Regions from separate parts of the Tatumella sp. UCD-D_suzukii genome, predicted to be linked through region 2. Evidence: predicted binding sites of a transcription regulator. Region 2 holds the regulator's gene; the other holds the start of a gene.
The links. The regulator PurR, encoded in region 2, represses purine synthesis genes. The targets are predictions, from matches to a motif close to CANGCAAACGTTTGCNTG.
Positions count from the first base shown of each region.

Region 1 (8,016 bases), on a different contig from region 2:
CGATATGGCGGGCAATAAATTCATTCTGATTTTCGAGCTGGCTGAGAGTCCGGGTCATTCGCTTTGCATCCTGAATCAGGCTTGAAGATAAACAGCAGGACACAGAGTTCCTGCTCTGGCAGAGGATACCGGCAGCCTTCTGCCGGTAACGGGAGGGCGTTTATTCGCCGATAGATGCGAGATAGGCATCCGCATCCAGCAGTCCCTGCTGGCTGTCGCCGGCAGGTTTCAGTTTAAACAGCCAGCCACCCGCATAGGGCGCGCTGTTCACCAGCTCCGGGTGCTCACCCAGCGCATCATTGACCGCAATCACTTCACCGCTGAGCGGTGCATAAATATCAGAAGCGGCCTTTACGGACTCCGCTACCGCACAATCTTCTCCCCGGGTGACCTGAGCGCCGACATCCGGCAGGTCAACAAACACCATATCGCCCAGCAATTCCTGCGCATGTTCGGTGATCCCGACAGTAACGCTGCCGTCAGCTTCCTGACGCACCCATTCATGACTCTCACGGTATTTTAATTCAGCCGGAACATTGCTCATTCGGGTTATCTCCTGAAATTATTGTTATACCAAAGGTTTACCAGCACGAACGAACACCGGTTTGCAAACGGTGACCGGCATTTCGCGCTGTCTTATCTGTACCACGGCACTGTCGCCGATGGAAGCCGGTACCCGGGCAAGGGCAATGCTGACGCCCAGGGTTGGTGAAAACGAACCGCTGGTAATAATGCCCTGCTGCCGGACCCCTTCGGTATCCGTAAACAGCACCGGTTGTGCATTACGCAGAACGCCTTTTTCTTTCAGCACCAGACCCACCAGCTTTTCGGTGCCCTGCTGACGCTGAGCTTCAAGGGCTTCACGGCCGATAAACTGTCGTTCTTCCGGCTGCCAGACAATGGTCCAGCCCATATTGGCAGCCAGCGGCGACACGCCCTCATCCATTTCCTGTCCGTAGAGATTCATCCCGGCTTCCAGCCTCAGCGTGTCACGGGCGCCCAGCCCGGCAGGGCTGACACCGGCTTCCCGTAAACGCTGCCACAGGGCAGGTGCCTGCTCCGCCGGCAGCGCTATCTCGTAACCTGACTCACCGGTATAACCGGTGGTGGCAATAAATAACTCTCCGCTCTGCACACCGAAGAACGGTGCCAGCCCTCTCGCGTCCTGCCGCTGGCGCTCTGTCAGCAGGCTTTGTACTTTCTGCTGAGCATGGGGGCCCTGAATGGCAAGTAATGCCAGTTCACTGCGTTCCTGCAAGGTGACACCAAAAGGCGTGGCATGGGAGCTTATCCAGGCAAGATCTTTTTCGCGGGTCGCGGAATTGACCACCAGCCGGAAGTGATCCTCTGTCATAAAGTAAACGATCAAATCATCAATCACGCCGCCGGAGGCATTCAGCATGGCGGTATAGAGTGCTTTTCCGGGCTGTGTCAGTCGTGCGACATCATTGGCCAGCAGATAGCGAAGAAACTCGCGGGTACGTGCACCGTGCAGGTCCACAATGGTCATATGAGAGACATCAAACATTCCGGCATCATTCCGCACCGCCAGATGTTCATCAATCTGCGAGCCATAATGCAGGGGCATCATCCAGCCATGGAAATCAACCATCCTGGCACCACAAGCCTGATGCTGTTCATATAAGGGGGTGTGCTGAGTCATAACCGTCGTCCTGTCGAAAAGTGAGAGGTTTACCGGTGGTGGTTTACGCCTTTAAGGCTTAAAAACCCGGGCGCAAACGTTACCCTGCCAAAAACTTACCATTGAATGCGGCACTTCACCATAAGCAAAATAATGGCAAAAAACCGCCATGCACCCTGATAGTGCATAGCGGACTGCAGTAAAAAACACCAGTTAACAGACGGAAATATGAACATTTCACCGGTAACTGCTCCTTCGGGCAGAATTTAAAGGTAACTTACCGGCGAATACGGGTGACAAATTAATGACTGCATTTCTCTTACGGATTAGAAAAAGTATGGCAAAGAGAGTCGTCAAATTAGAATAAATCAAATGACGTTCTAAAGTGGTGCAGCGCGACCTATGGCCTGGCACCTGACCGGCAGGGCGCTTAATCGCAGGGAATAAGCTGCGGTGAAGCGCAGAAAATATTTTGAAACGGTACTTCGGCTATCAATGAGCCCTCACTTTCCCTTTATAAGGGCTTAGCCTGACCAGAGGAGCAAGGGCGTCACAGGCCGGACAGTTAACTGTCCGGAGTGCTTCTGTCAGAAAACGGCCCTGGTCAGCACGCCGCTTTGCAATGTGCAGTTCACGGCCTGATACTGTAACGAACAAAATCTTCCAGATTAGCCAGCCTGTCGTAGAGCTTTCTCGCCGGATTCGACCCACGGGTTATCCAGTAAACTTTCGCCCAGGATTTCTCTTTCGCTTCGTCACGGATAGCTTCGATCAGCGCTTTACCCGCACCCAGCCCCCGCATGGTATCGTCCACAAAGAGATCTTCCAGATAACACAAGGGCTGCGTATACCAGGCCCCTTCATGCAAAACAAAGATAGCGAACCCGATAATCTTTTTATCTGTCTCCGCCACCCTGCACATCAGGGGCGAGTCTGACGACAGCGCTCTTTTCCAGGTCGATAACGTCACCGACATATCAAGGTCACTTCCGGCGAATGCCAGATATTGCTTCCACAGTGTCATCCAGGCTTCGTGATCCTCAGCCTGAACCTCGCGTACATGAACCGTCATTCTGCTCCCTCTTTCTTCCTGTAATGAGTCAGGATAATCACCGGACTGCCACTTTTATATCGGCTTCCGGGCGGTAAATATACTTCCGCTTTATGCAGATCATTGGACAAGTAAATAAAGACTGCCGTTTATAAGGCTGCGGCCAGTAGTTCAGACGAATCCGTCAGTATGACGCCATGGTCCAGCATATCGGCCTTTGCGGCAGCCAGGGAGCCCTGAAAATTAATCCCCTTGCAGGCATCTTCGATAACCGTGGTAGTGAACCCTGCCAGCCGTGCATCAATGGCGGTCATTGCCACACAGAAGTCGGTCGCCAGACCAACAATATAAACGTGACTGATCTCACGGGCCTGCAGCCAGGCGGCCAGTCCGGTCGTTGTCTGCCGGTCGGCTTCGGTAAAGGCTGAGTAACTGTCGATATCCTGATGGTAACCTTTGCGGATAATCAGTTGTGCGTGCGGAATGTCCAGCTGGCGGTGAAGCATGGCCCCTTCACTTTCCCATACCGCATGCACCGGCCACAGATGCTGAGGACCGTAACGGGTTTCGATGATATCGCCGGGCTGTTTACCGGGATGATTTTCGGCAAACGACAGATGGTTATGAGGATGCCAGTCCTGGGTCAGCACAACGTTACTGAAACACCGGGCCAGCTGGTTGACCCGCGGAATAATCATTTCGCCGCCGGGAACCGCCAGACTCCCGCCGGTCACAAAACAATTCTGCACATCTACGACAATTAACGCCCTGTGCCGGTCAGGCACTGAGGGTTCTGATAAAGGCATAACGTTATCTCCGTCAATTCACTGCAAGGCTGCTGGCCACGTCAGGACCAGTGTCAGAAAGCCAGTATAAACAGAGTCCTTGCCCGAACGCGACAGCCATAACCGGCGTAATACGCGTCCATCCGATCACTGTGGCAGAAAGCCCGCTGTTTAGCTGATTTTCGCGCAGGACAGACATTTAAAGAGGGGGCCGGAAGGAAGGGTTGCGCTCAGGCCCGCCTGGCGGCGGGCCATGACAGCCTGTTTAGCTGTTTTTTAACCACTCCGGTAAGTCATGCAGGCCCATTGCCTGCTGCAGCAATTTTGGCTTAACCCCCGGTAAGGTATCAGCCATTTTCAGCCCGATATCGCGCATTAATTTGAGCGCGGGGTTGCTGCCGGCAAACAGTTCACGAAAGCCCTGCATCGAAGCCAGCATCATCGCCGCACTGTGCTTGCGACTGCGCTCATAACGACGAAGGTAGAGATACTGACCAATATCTTTCCCCTGCTGCTGCAGGCGACAGATTTCACCGATAAGCTCTGCAGCATCCATAAAGCCGAGGTTCACCCCCTGCCCTGCCAGCGGATGGATAGTATGGGCAGCATCGCCGACCAGCGCCAGCCGGTGTGCAGCAAACTGCCGGGCATAACGGGCCATCAGCGGGAAGGTTTTACGTTCACTTTCAGCACGGCATAACCCGAGTTTCATATCAAAAGCGACAGACAGTTGCTGATTAAACTGGTCTTCAGACATCCCGCTCAGTCGCTCAGCCTGTTGCGGTTCGCAGGACCAGACAATGGAACTCAGATGCGGGTCAGAAAGCGGCAGAAAAGCCAGAATGCCTTCACCATAAAAAATCTGTCGTGCGACAGCATCATGAGGCTGCTCCGTACGGATATTGGCCACCAGAGCGTGGTGCTGGTAATCCCTGAACATCAGCGGAATATCCGCTTTTTTTCGCAGCCAGGAATCCGCCCCGTCCGCCGCGACCAGCAACCGTGCCGTCAGCATAGAGCCGTCTTCCAGGGTGACGAAAGCTTCGTTATCACCAAAAGCAACCTGTTGAAGCTGTGCCGGAGCAATCAGTGTCACATCACTGCAGCGGCTGGCCCGCTGCCATAAGGCTTCGCGCAGTACCTGATTTTCAACAATATAGCCCAGACTGGTCATCCCCTGATGCTGATCGTCAAAGCGGATATGACCAAAACTGTCTTTTTCCCAGACTTCCATACCGTGATAAGCACTGGCGCGCATCGCCAGAATATCCTGCCAGACACCGAGGTGGCTGAGCAGACGTTCGCTGGCACGATTAATCGCCGATACACGAACCGACGGGGCTGCCTGCAGATCCGGCGGGGTATGCGGGGACTTTTCCAGTACCGCAACTTTCAGGCCACTGCCTTCCAAACCGCAGGCAACCGCCAGACCAACCATTCCGCCACCGGCGATGACAACATCAAAGCTCTGCATCAGTACTCTCTCATTAACGTTTCACCCAGCCCAGGGTACGCCCGGCCAGCTGATGTTTAAGCCACGGCATTTTATCCATGACAGTTAAGCCAATATTACGACCCGCAACTAATGGCAGATTCCGGTTAGAAAAAAGCCGTACCAGACCATCGGTGATAGCGATGGTTTTCTGCCGGTCGGGTTCACGCCGCTCCCGATAGCGCTGCAGCGTCGCATAATCACCGATATCCTCCCCGGCGGCACTGGCCCGGGCGACCGTTTCGGCCAGTGTCATCACGTCCCGCAAGCCGAGATTAAATCCCTGCCCCGCAATAGGATGCAGGGTCTGGGCCGCATTTCCGGCAACGACCAGACGATGGCGGGTGACCTCCTGCGCCTGCTGCAATACCAGCGGATAATAGTCACGTTTACCGCAGCGTATAAAACGCCCCTGCCGCCAGCCAAATGCCTTTTGCAGTTCATCCAGGAATTGCTGTTCACTCCAGGCCTCCACCTGTGCGCGCATCTCTGCCGGATGACACCAGACCAGAGAGTAGCGATCGCCGGACATCGGTAACAGTGCCAGCGGACCGTGAGGCGTAAACCGCTCATAGGCTCTGCCGGCGGGCAACTCGCTGGTTCTGACATTGGCTATCACAGCCATCTGCTGATAATCCTCCTGCTGCCAGCGCACTCCACATCCCGCCGCCAGTGAAGACCCGGAGCCATTGGCCACCACCAGCAACTTCGCCTGGTGTTGTTCGCCATTATCCAGCGTAACCGTGACCTGCTCTGCAGTCCGTGACACACTCTCTGCCCGTGCAGGACAAATTACGGTCACACCGGGCGCATGCTTAAGCCGTGAAAACAGCTGCTGTCCGGCATCATGCAGTTCGACCACATTGCCCAGCGCCGGCAGCCCGTATTCATCATGACGGATGCCGACATGGCCCGGAAAACCACGATCACTGACATGGATGTCGGTGATCGGCGTTGCACAGCCGGCAAGATGTGACCAGATCCCAATCTGTTCAAGTTGCTGGCAGGTTCCCGCTGCCAGAGCAATCGCCCTGCCATCAAAACCGGGATGCCCGCGTTCGCCGGGCGTGGTTGCTTCAATCAGAGTCACAGGGAGTTTTCCCTGCGTGAGGTGCGAGACCGCCAGCGCAAGCGTTGCGCCAGCCATCCCTCCCCCTGCGATAATCATGCTCATGCTGCGCTGTTTCACCTGTTAGCGGCGTGACTGTCTGGCTTCTGCCATCAGTGCTTCAATATCATCTGCATTTTTTACTACAGTATCGGTCAGATTTTCATGACCTTGCTCAGTGATCAGGATATCGTCTTCAATACGGATACCTATCCCGCGGTATTGTGGCGGGACATCCGCATCAGGCGCAATATACAGCCCCGGCTCCACGGTTAATACCATGCCCGGCTCCAGCAGACGTTCCCGTGCCGGAGACCCGTAATCGCCCACATCATGCACATCCAGTCCCATCCAGTGACCCAGACCATGCATATAGAACTGTCGGTGAGCATTTTCAGCGATAAGGGTCTCGATGTCTCCCTTCATTACCCCAACCCGTACCAGCCCGGTCACCATAATACGGACCACTTCGTCATTCACCTCACGGATACTGACACCGGGACGGTAGAGGGATAATGCTTTTTCCAGTGACTCCAGCACGATGTCATAGATTTCACGCTGAGCCGGAGTAAAGCGTCCGTTCACAGGAAAAGTGCGCGTAATGTCGCCGGCATAGCCGTAAAGCTCACAACCGGCATCAATCAGAACCAGATCACCGTCGCGTAATTCACATTCATTTTCGGTGTAATGCAGAATGCAGCCGTTTTCCCCGCCACCTACGATGGTGCCATAAGAAGGAAACCGCGAACCATGACGGCTGAATTCATGATGGATCTCACCTTCCAGCTGATATTCGTACATTCCGGGGCGGCAGACTTCCATCGCACGCTGATGGGCCAGCGCACTGATTTTCCCGGTCTGGCGCAGGATCGCTATCTCTTCGTCATCTTTGAACAGACGCATTTCATGCACCAGAGGACGCCAGTCGGTCAGTGTAGCTGGCGCACGAAGATTCTGGCGACTCCCCTGACGCAGTTTATTGAGAGCAGCAAACACTTTGCTGTCGGCAACGTCATCATCGCCCTGCGCAAAGTAAACCACATCCAGCCCATTGAGCAGCTGATAGAGCTGATCGTCCAGGTCCTCCCAGGGCAGCGCTTTGTCCACACCGAGTTTTTGCGGAGCCGCGTCCTGGCCCAGACGGCGGCCCGACCAGATCTCTGCGGTAACATCCCGCACCCGGTTAAACAAAACGCTGTGATTATGTTTTTCATCACTTTTTATCAGTAACAGGAGCGCCTGAGGCTCATTAAAACCGGTGAAATACCAGAAATCGCTGTTCTGGCGAAAAGGATATTCGGTGTCACGGCTGCGGGTGACTTCCGGGGCGGCAAAGAATAATGCAGCACTGCCCGGGACCATTTTAGCCAGGAGTGCCTGGCGGCGCCGTTGGTAATTTTCCAGAGTGATCATCATCAGTGCTCCCTGTTAGCCCGGCCCGTTACGGCCGGGAGATAAAGATAAATTAATGCAATGTTGGTTTCTTAACTTCTACCGCCGTCGGCTGCGGGCGATTAAACGTTTCATAGCACAGTACCGCCGCGACACGGACATATTCGAGCACTTCTTCCAGGGACTGTTCCAGTTCTTCCTGGTCTTCGTCTTCATCGTAGCCTAACTGAGCGATAGTTCGCAGGTCGTCGATAGCTTCGCCGGCTTCACCGGTCACTTTATCCAGTTTCGGTTGGGTAACTCCCAGGCCGAGCAGGAAGTGGTTTACCCAGCCTGCCAGCGCGTCTGCACGCTCAAAAACAGTACTCTGGCTGTCTTCCGGCATCAGTAAGCGGAACATAAAGCCATCGTCTTCCAGTGTCTGCAACACCGCATCGCGCACTTCCTGCAGCGGCTGAGAGAGCGTCTGTGAGAAGGCCAGGCCATCATTGGCCAGGTCATGGACTAAGGTTTTCCAGCTGTGATCCTGATTGCCACCACAGATGA
Region 1 is NZ_JFJX01000049.1:287,204-295,219, forward strand. It holds gene gcvP (aminomethyl-transferring glycine dehydrogenase) at 1-58, opposite strand, end outside; gene gcvH (glycine cleavage system protein GcvH) at 161-544, opposite strand; gene gcvT (glycine cleavage system aminomethyltransferase GcvT) at 569-1,663, opposite strand; gene CG67_RS09520 (GNAT family N-acetyltransferase) at 2,274-2,714, opposite strand; gene pncA (bifunctional nicotinamidase/pyrazinamidase) at 2,843-3,499, opposite strand; gene ubiI (FAD-dependent 2-octaprenylphenol hydroxylase) at 3,744-4,952, opposite strand; gene ubiH (2-octaprenyl-6-methoxyphenyl hydroxylase) at 4,966-6,144, opposite strand; gene pepP (Xaa-Pro aminopeptidase) at 6,163-7,491, opposite strand; gene CG67_RS09545 (YecA family protein) at 7,544-8,016, opposite strand, start outside.
Region 1: a site for PurR is predicted at 1,733-1,750, ahead of gcvT (glycine cleavage system aminomethyltransferase GcvT). Genes of this name have one in related genera too.

Region 2 (8,016 bases):
CGTTTTCGTGGTTTCTTTCCTGTTGTTATTGATGTGGAAACCGCGGGTTTTAACGCCGATACTGACGCGTTACTGGAAATTGCTGCTATCAGCGTAAAAATGGATGAGGATGGCTGGCTGCAGCCTGACCAGACACTGCACTTTAATGTCAGGCCGTTCGAAGGTGCCATCCTGAATCCTGAGGCACTGGCCTTCACCGGCATCAATCCGGATGACCCGGACAGAAATGCCGTCAGCGAACATGATGCGTTACACGCTATCTTCAAAATGGTTCGTAAAGGTATGAAAGACAGCGACTGTGCCCGGGCCGTTATCGTGGCGCATAATGCTAATTTCGACCACAGTTTTGTGATGGCAGCTGCGCAACGCAGCCATCTGAAACGGAATCCTTTCCACCCTTTTGCGACCTTTGATACCGCTGCACTTAGCGGGTTGGTCCTTGGCCAGACAGTGCTGGCGAAAGCCTGTAAGGCTGCAGGAATGGAATTTGATAGCCATCAGGCCCATTCTGCCCTGTACGATACACAGCAAACGGCTACCCTGTTTTGTGAACTGGTTAACCGCTGGAAGCGTTTAGGCGGCTGGCCACTCCCGGTGCCCCCGGGAGAGGATGACACCGGACCTGAACCGGTATAACCTTTTTCGTTACGTCTTATTCCGGTAATACACTGACAAAAATAAGTATCCTCCGGCATAGCCGGAGGTTTTTCAAATGCGCCTGTAAGGCTCTCTTACCAGCAGCGCCCTAACAGGCGCATCGCAATCTGACATTTGCATTTTGGATTACTTACGACCCGTAAACGGGCTTCCTGGATAAGGGATCGACAACTGCTCACCCATTTTATCCGCCTCAAGCTGGTGCCTGATATATTCCTGTATCCTGGCTGTGTTCTTGCCTACCGTGTCTACGTAGTATCCCCGGCACCAGAACTCTCTGTTTCTATACTTAAACTTTAAGTCCCCGAACTGCTCATAAAGCATCAGGCTGCTTTTGCCCTTAAGATAACCCATGAAACCGGATACGCTCATCTTTGGCGGGATTTCCAGAAGCATATGGATATGGTCTACACAACATTCTGCTTCCAGAATATTCACATTTTTTCATTTACACAGCTTTCTTAAAATGCTCCCTATTGCCCTTTTTCGCTCTCCATAAAACACCTGCCTTCGGTATTTCGGGGCAAAAACCACATGATATTTACAGTTCCATCGGGTATGCGCTAAGCTTTTTTCGTCCCTCATTGGGACCCCCTTTTGATTTCCTGTTGAACCTTTGCAGTTGCCAGACCGCAAGGTGTTTTAACAAATCAAAAGGGGTTTTTATATACGGCCCAAAGCTGAAAGCTTTACGGAACCCCCAGCCTAGCTGGGGGTTTTCTGGATACAAAAAAATGCCCGCAGTCATCGCGGGCATCAGAAAGACGGGACGTCAGATTATTCCGCGGCAGGATATTTTTCTGCCGTTTCTTTGATCAGCTGCTGTAATTCACCACGCTGATACATTTCAATGATGATATCGCATCCCCCCACCAGTTCACCGTCTACCCATAATTGCGGAAAAGTTGGCCAGTTAGCGTATTTCGGCAGTTCTGCGCGAATATCCGGGTTTTGCAGGATATCGACATAAGCAAAACGCTGACCACACGCAGAAAGTGCCTGTACTGCCTGGGCTGAAAAACCACAACTTGGCAGCTTAGGTGAACCTTTCATATACAGAAGAATAGGGTTTTCTGAAATCTGAGTCTGAATTTTTTCTAACGTGCTCATCATACTTCCTTTGCAACAAAACGACATGTCTGCCTATTGTAAGCGATAACGGCGAATTAATAAAAACGACATTTCATGATGACAACCGTTAAACGGTCATCTCAGCACAACACGTCAAATGACCGTTTTGTGACAACAATCACATCACAAGAGGCTGGATTCGGTAAAACTGACGCGTTAATTACCTGTTTTCGCTCAATTTTTCGTCAAAAAACTTCTCGTAACAGATTCAGAAAAAAAGACCTTAACATTTGATAAATATCTGGATTAGAATGCGTTTGGGGCTGGCTGAAAGGTCAGATGTTATTTTTTAATTATGTTCTCTTTTACCGGAACATTTAACCTGTAACCTGACAACTATGCGTTTACTTATCACGCTTTTTATTCTTGCTGTTGCACAGCTGTTTTTTAACGTCGCGGAAGCCGCGCCACGTTCTGCTATTAATGTCTCTCATCACAAAGCGACAAGGAAAAATGTCACCGAAGATATGCGCAGAAAGCGCAGACCGGTGAAAGCCACCAGTTCACGGCATAAAACACGTCAGCCCCTAAGCCACCGTGTAAAAGCCTTAGCCAGCCACCGTAAGTTAAAAGAACGACCTTCCCGCGAAGAAAAACACCGCACCCCGGAGCATCATCGTACTGAAAAGAAAATTTACGGACATCATCGCCCCCTTGCCCGTAAATCGACCGCTCGCCCGTCAGAGAAACTGACCGCGATACGTATGAGCAGTACACACCGTCAGCGTTACCAGAAAGCCCGAAAAATCGCGATGATTAAGCTGATGGACCAATTAGGGAAACCGTACCAATGGGGAGGTTCTTCGCCCTACACCGGTTTTGATTGCAGCGGGCTTGTCTACTACGCCTATAAAGATCTGGTGAATTACAGAATTCCGCGCACCGCTAACGAAATGTTCCACCTGCGTGATGCCGCACCGGTTAAACGTAATCAGCTGGAAAAAGGTGACCTGGTCTTCTTCCATATTCATGGCCGTGAAAAAGCTGACCATGTGGGAGTCTACCTGGGTGACGGGAAATTTATTCAGTCCCCCCGCACCGGCAAAGATATTCAAATCAGTGCCCTGAGCAACGAATACTGGCAGAGCCACTACATCGGTGCCCGCCGGGTAATGACCCCGAGTACCGTTCGTTAAGAGAGTACAGGCTACTGCCCCTTCCCGGGCCGAAAGCATAAAAAAGCCTGAACAGTGTTCAGGCTTTTTTATTATCTGTTGCGGGACAGCACTGCACTCCCGCAAGCCGGGAGACCCCGGTTAATGCAGAATTGCTGTAAAACTGAATGCAGAAATCATCAATAAAGCAACAATCGTGGTGGTCAGTGCCAGTTTAAGATCAGTATCAATGCGTCCCCCTTCTCATAAGCACAATAACTGTATGGATATTATTATAATTACCACACTGTTGCGCAAAAATCTCGTTTTATTGTCCTGACCTTGCTAGAATTGCCGCCCTTCGTTGCGCAACGATGATGCGTGCTGAAATTTCAAGCGCTATTATCGTCCCGTCACAGGTAAATCGTCCCCCCTACACTACGAACGATTGCCGGAGTCAGGGTAAACGCAAACGATTAACTCAGCCAGCACAGAATAATGATAAACCCGGAGTAAGAATTGAATGGCAACTATTAAAGACGTGGCGAAGCGAGCAGGGGTTTCCACCACCACTGTTTCACATGTCATTAATCAGACCCGCTTTGTTGCGGAAGACACCTGTAAGGCCGTCCGGGAGGCAATTAATGAATTGCATTATTCCCCGAGTGCCGTCGCCAGAAGTCTGAAAGTGAATAACACCCGGACCATAGGATTGCTGTCGACCTCTCTGGAAGCTCCTTATTTTGCAGAGATCATCGAAGTTATCGAAAAGAAATGCTTTGAGCACGGTTATACCCTGATCCTCGGCAATGCCGATAATGATCTGAAAAAACAGCGTGCCTATCTGTCGATGATGGCACAAAAGCGTGTCGATGGTCTGCTGGTTATGTGTGCAGAATACCCACAGGATCTGCTGGATATGCTGGAACAGAACCGTAATATTCCGATGGTCGTTATGGACTGGGGAGTTTCCCGTGGGGACTTTACCGACACCATCCTGGATAATGCCTTCCGGGGCGGATATATGGCCGGACGCTACCTGATAGAACGTGGCCATCGTGATATCGGCTGTATCCCGGGCCAGATGGAACGCAACACCGGCGGCGGACGCCTGTCAGGCTTTTTGAAAGCGTTACAGGAAGCCGGTATCACCCTGCGTGATGAATGGCTGGTACAGGGTGATTTCGAACCGGAGTCCGGCTATCAGGCGATGCAGCAGTTGCTTTCGCAACCGCAACTGCCTACCGCCGTGTTCTGCGGTGGCGATATTATGGCTATGGGTGCCATTTGTGCGGCTGACGAACAGGGATTACGCGTACCGCAGGATATATCAGTGATCGGCTATGACAACGTACGTAATTCACGTTACTTCAGCCCGGCGCTGACCACTATTCACCAGCCTAAACGTGAACTGGGTGAAAAAGCCCTGGAAATGTTGCTGGATCGTATCGTCAATAAACGCGATGAACCCCAAACCATTGAGGTGAACCCGCGACTGATTGAACGTCGCTCGGTGATTGATGGTCCTTTTGTCGATTATCGTCGTTAAGCACACCTTTTATTCCCTCAGCCATTCCTGGTTCAGTGTGTCGGTATCCCCGAGGTAGTCCAGAATCCACCGCAGGGCCGGTGAACTCCGCTCCCCGGCCCAACTGACACAACAGGGGCTTTCCGGAAACGGTGCAGGTAACTGTAATTCCCTGACTTCCCCCCGGGATAGCAGTGGCCTGGCCAGGTGGCCAGGTACCATGGCTACACATAACCCGGCCCTCACGCAGTCGAGCCCGGTCTGCCAGTCCGGCACCGGCATACGCCGCTGGTTATCCAGCGACCAGGTGATACGTCGTGGCAATGCCCGGGAGGTATCTTCCAGCATCAGTGAGGGCCAGGCACGTAACCTCTCCTCTCCCGGCGGGCCGCCGTTAGCCAGAGGGTGGTCGGCACTGACAATGCACCGCCAGTTCAGGTGGCCCATATCACGGAAATCAAAACGCCCGGTCACCGGCACGGCCCGGGTTGCACCGATAGCCATGTCCACCCTGCCATCAGCCAGCGCATCCCATACCCCGTTAAAGACTTCTTCACTGATGTGCAGTTCGATATCAGAGAAATGACGATAAAAATCGGTCACCAGTTGCTGCATACGTTGTCGTTTAACAATCCTGTCCACGGCAATGCTTACCTGCCCCCGCCAGCCATTCGCCAGTTGCTGACATTGCCGACGGGTGGATTGCATTTTTTTGATAACCCCGCGGCTTTCACGGACAAAATGTTCACCTGCCGGAGTGAGAACGACGTCCCGGTGCTGACGCTCAAATAAAGGCACCGCCAGCCACTCCTCAAGCTGCCTGACCGTATAACTGATCGCCGAAGGCACGCGATGAAGCTCTCTGGCCGCTGCACTGAAGCTGCCATTCCTTGATACCGCATCGACGACTTCGAGTGCATATTCAGACCACATAATGACCTTTCAAATTTTTTAAACGTTAATCTCAAATATTACCGATTCACAACAAGCAATGCACCCTTTTACACTTTGCGCGAAATTTTTATCAGAGGAGATGTCATGAGGCATCCGGTGTTGTTTTTAATTTATCTGGCCTTACTCAGTATGCTGGGCTTTCTGGCTACGGATATGTATTTACCTGCCTTTGGTGCAATGAAACAGGACCTGGGCACCAGCGCCGGGGTGATCAGCGCCAGCCTGAGCCTGTTTCTGGCCGGTTTTGCCTGCGGTCAGTTGCTGTGGGGCCCCCTGTCTGATGTGACAGGACGGAAACCGGTATTACTGTGCGGGCTGGGAATTTTCGCGGCCAGTTGCCTGGCCATGCTATGGGTGACATCTCCGGTGATGTTACTGGCCCTGCGTTTTATCCAGGCCATCGGTGTCTGTGCCGCCGCCGTCAGTTGGCAGTCACTGGTGCTGGACCATTATCCGGCTTCACGTAGTCAGAAGATTTTTGCCACCATCATGCCCCTGGTCGCACTGTCACCGGCACTGGCCCCGTTGCTGGGCTCCTGGCTGCTGGCACATTATCACTGGCGTTCGGTTTTTCTGGTGCTAACGTTGATCACCGTCGCTTTAATGGCTTCAACCCTGTTTGTGCCGGCAGCCTCACGCACCTCCGTCACCCCCCCGGGCAAAACGACGGATAAAGTCAGGTTTACCGGGCTGCTGGCTGATCGCGTCTATCGCGGCAATGTGCTGATTTACTCAGCCTGCTCTGCCAGTTTTTTCGCCTGGCTGACTGGCTCTCCTTTTATTTTGTCCGGACTGGGCTTAACACCGGCGGATATCGGGCTGAGTTATATTCCGCAGACTGTGACATTTCTGATTGGCGGGTTCGGCTGCCGGTTACTGATGAACCATTTCAGCGCATCACGCCTGCTTCCCTGGCTACTGGCGCTGTATACCGTCAGCATTATTGGCACCATGCTCGCCGCATACTCCGGCCAGGCTTCGTTACTTTCATTGCTTTTACCCTTCTGCGGCATGGCAATGGCGAACGGTGCTATTTATCCGGTTGTGGTCTCGGCGGCTCTGCAGCAATTCCCTTCCGCCAGCGGTAAGGCCGCGGCGCTGCAGAATACCTTACAACTGGGCCTTTGCTTTTTGTTCAGTCTGGTGGTCTCCGGCCATCCTGAGCAACCGCTGATCACCACAGTCACCGCCATGGGAGTGACCGTCCTGCTGGCACTGGCGGGCTACCGCCAGCAAAAACACGCCTGACTCCGCCCTTTTCACCCCGTTCTCCCGCTGCTAAGGATAAAATTTATTTCATCCTTAGCAGACTAATTGCCGATCATTGAACATTGCGCTTGCAAGGCATATAATCACCCCGGTGACAAAATATAAAAATAAGTCACTATATTTATAATAAAATTTAATGTGCTTAAATGGCATATGCGCATTTTTCGATAGTTACACTATCCTCTGCTTAGTCTTTAATTATAAATACACGTTTTTGTGAGTTTACTCACGGACCAGTGAAAGTTGTCTATTCTTTCTTCAGGTTCAAACAGAACAGGTGATAATAAGCGTATGAGTTCATCATGTGTAGCAGAAGTGGGCCTCAAGGAAAGTCATTGGTATCGTATCGCTACTGAAATGCTGGCGATGGCAGATATCAGTATCAACGGTGACCGGCCCTGGGATATCCGGGTAAAAAACCCTGACTTTTTTAAGCGGGTTTTACAGGAAGGTTCGCTAGGGTTAGGCGAAAGCTATATGGATGGCTGGTGGGAGTGTGAAAGACTGGACCAGTTCTTTTACCGGGTATTAAAAAACAAACTCGATAAACAATTACCCCATCATTTTAAAGACACCCTGCGCATCGCTACTGCCCGTCTTAAAAACCTTCAGTCTAAAAAACGTGCCTGGATCGTCGGTAAAGAACACTACGATCTGGGTAATGATTTATTCAGTCTGATGCTCGACCCGTATATGCAATATTCCTGTGGTTACTGGAAAGACGCAACCACCCTGGAGGCTGCGCAGGAAGCGAAGCTGGATATGATCTGCCGTAAACTGGAACTTAAACCCGGAATGACCTTGCTGGATATCGGGTGTGGCTGGGGAGGATTATCTGAGTTTGCAGCCCGTCATTACGGCGTCAGTGTCCACGGTGTCACTATTTCAGCAGAACAGCAGAAAATGGCCCAGGAACGCTGTAAAGACCTGGATGTCACTATCCTGCTTCAGGATTATCGCGACCTGAACCTTTCTTTTGATCGTATTGTTTCGGTCGGTATGTTTGAGCACGTGGGTCCGAAAAACTATGCCACCTATTTTGATGTCGTAGCCCGTAACCTGAAACCGGACGGACTGTTCTTACTGCATACCATTGGCTCAAACCATACTGACCTGAACGTTGACCCGTGGATTGATAAATATATCTTCCCGAATGGTTGTCTGCCTTCGGTGATGCATATTGCACAGACCAGCGAACCTCATTTCGTGATGGAAGACTGGCATAACTTCGGCGTGGATTATGACACCACTCTGATGGCCTGGTACGAGCGTTTTCTGGAAAGCTGGCCACAGCTGGAAAGTAATTATGACGAGCGTTTCAAACGGATGTTCACCTATTATCTGAACGCCTGTGCGGGGGCTTTCCGCTCACGTGATATTCAG
Region 2 is NZ_JFJX01000012.1:250,583-258,598, reverse strand. It holds gene rnt (ribonuclease T) at 1-636, shown strand, start outside; partial or broken gene tnpA (IS200/IS605 family transposase) at 784-1,242, opposite strand; gene CG67_RS05270 (Grx4 family monothiol glutaredoxin) at 1,435-1,770, opposite strand; gene CG67_RS05265 (C40 family peptidase) at 2,127-2,924, shown strand; gene CG67_RS18775 (YnhF family membrane protein) at 3,045-3,134, opposite strand; gene purR (HTH-type transcriptional repressor PurR) at 3,406-4,431, shown strand; gene punR (DNA-binding transcriptional activator PunR) at 4,441-5,343, opposite strand; gene punC (purine nucleoside transporter PunC) at 5,449-6,612, shown strand; gene cfa (cyclopropane fatty acyl phospholipid synthase) at 6,925-8,016, shown strand, end outside.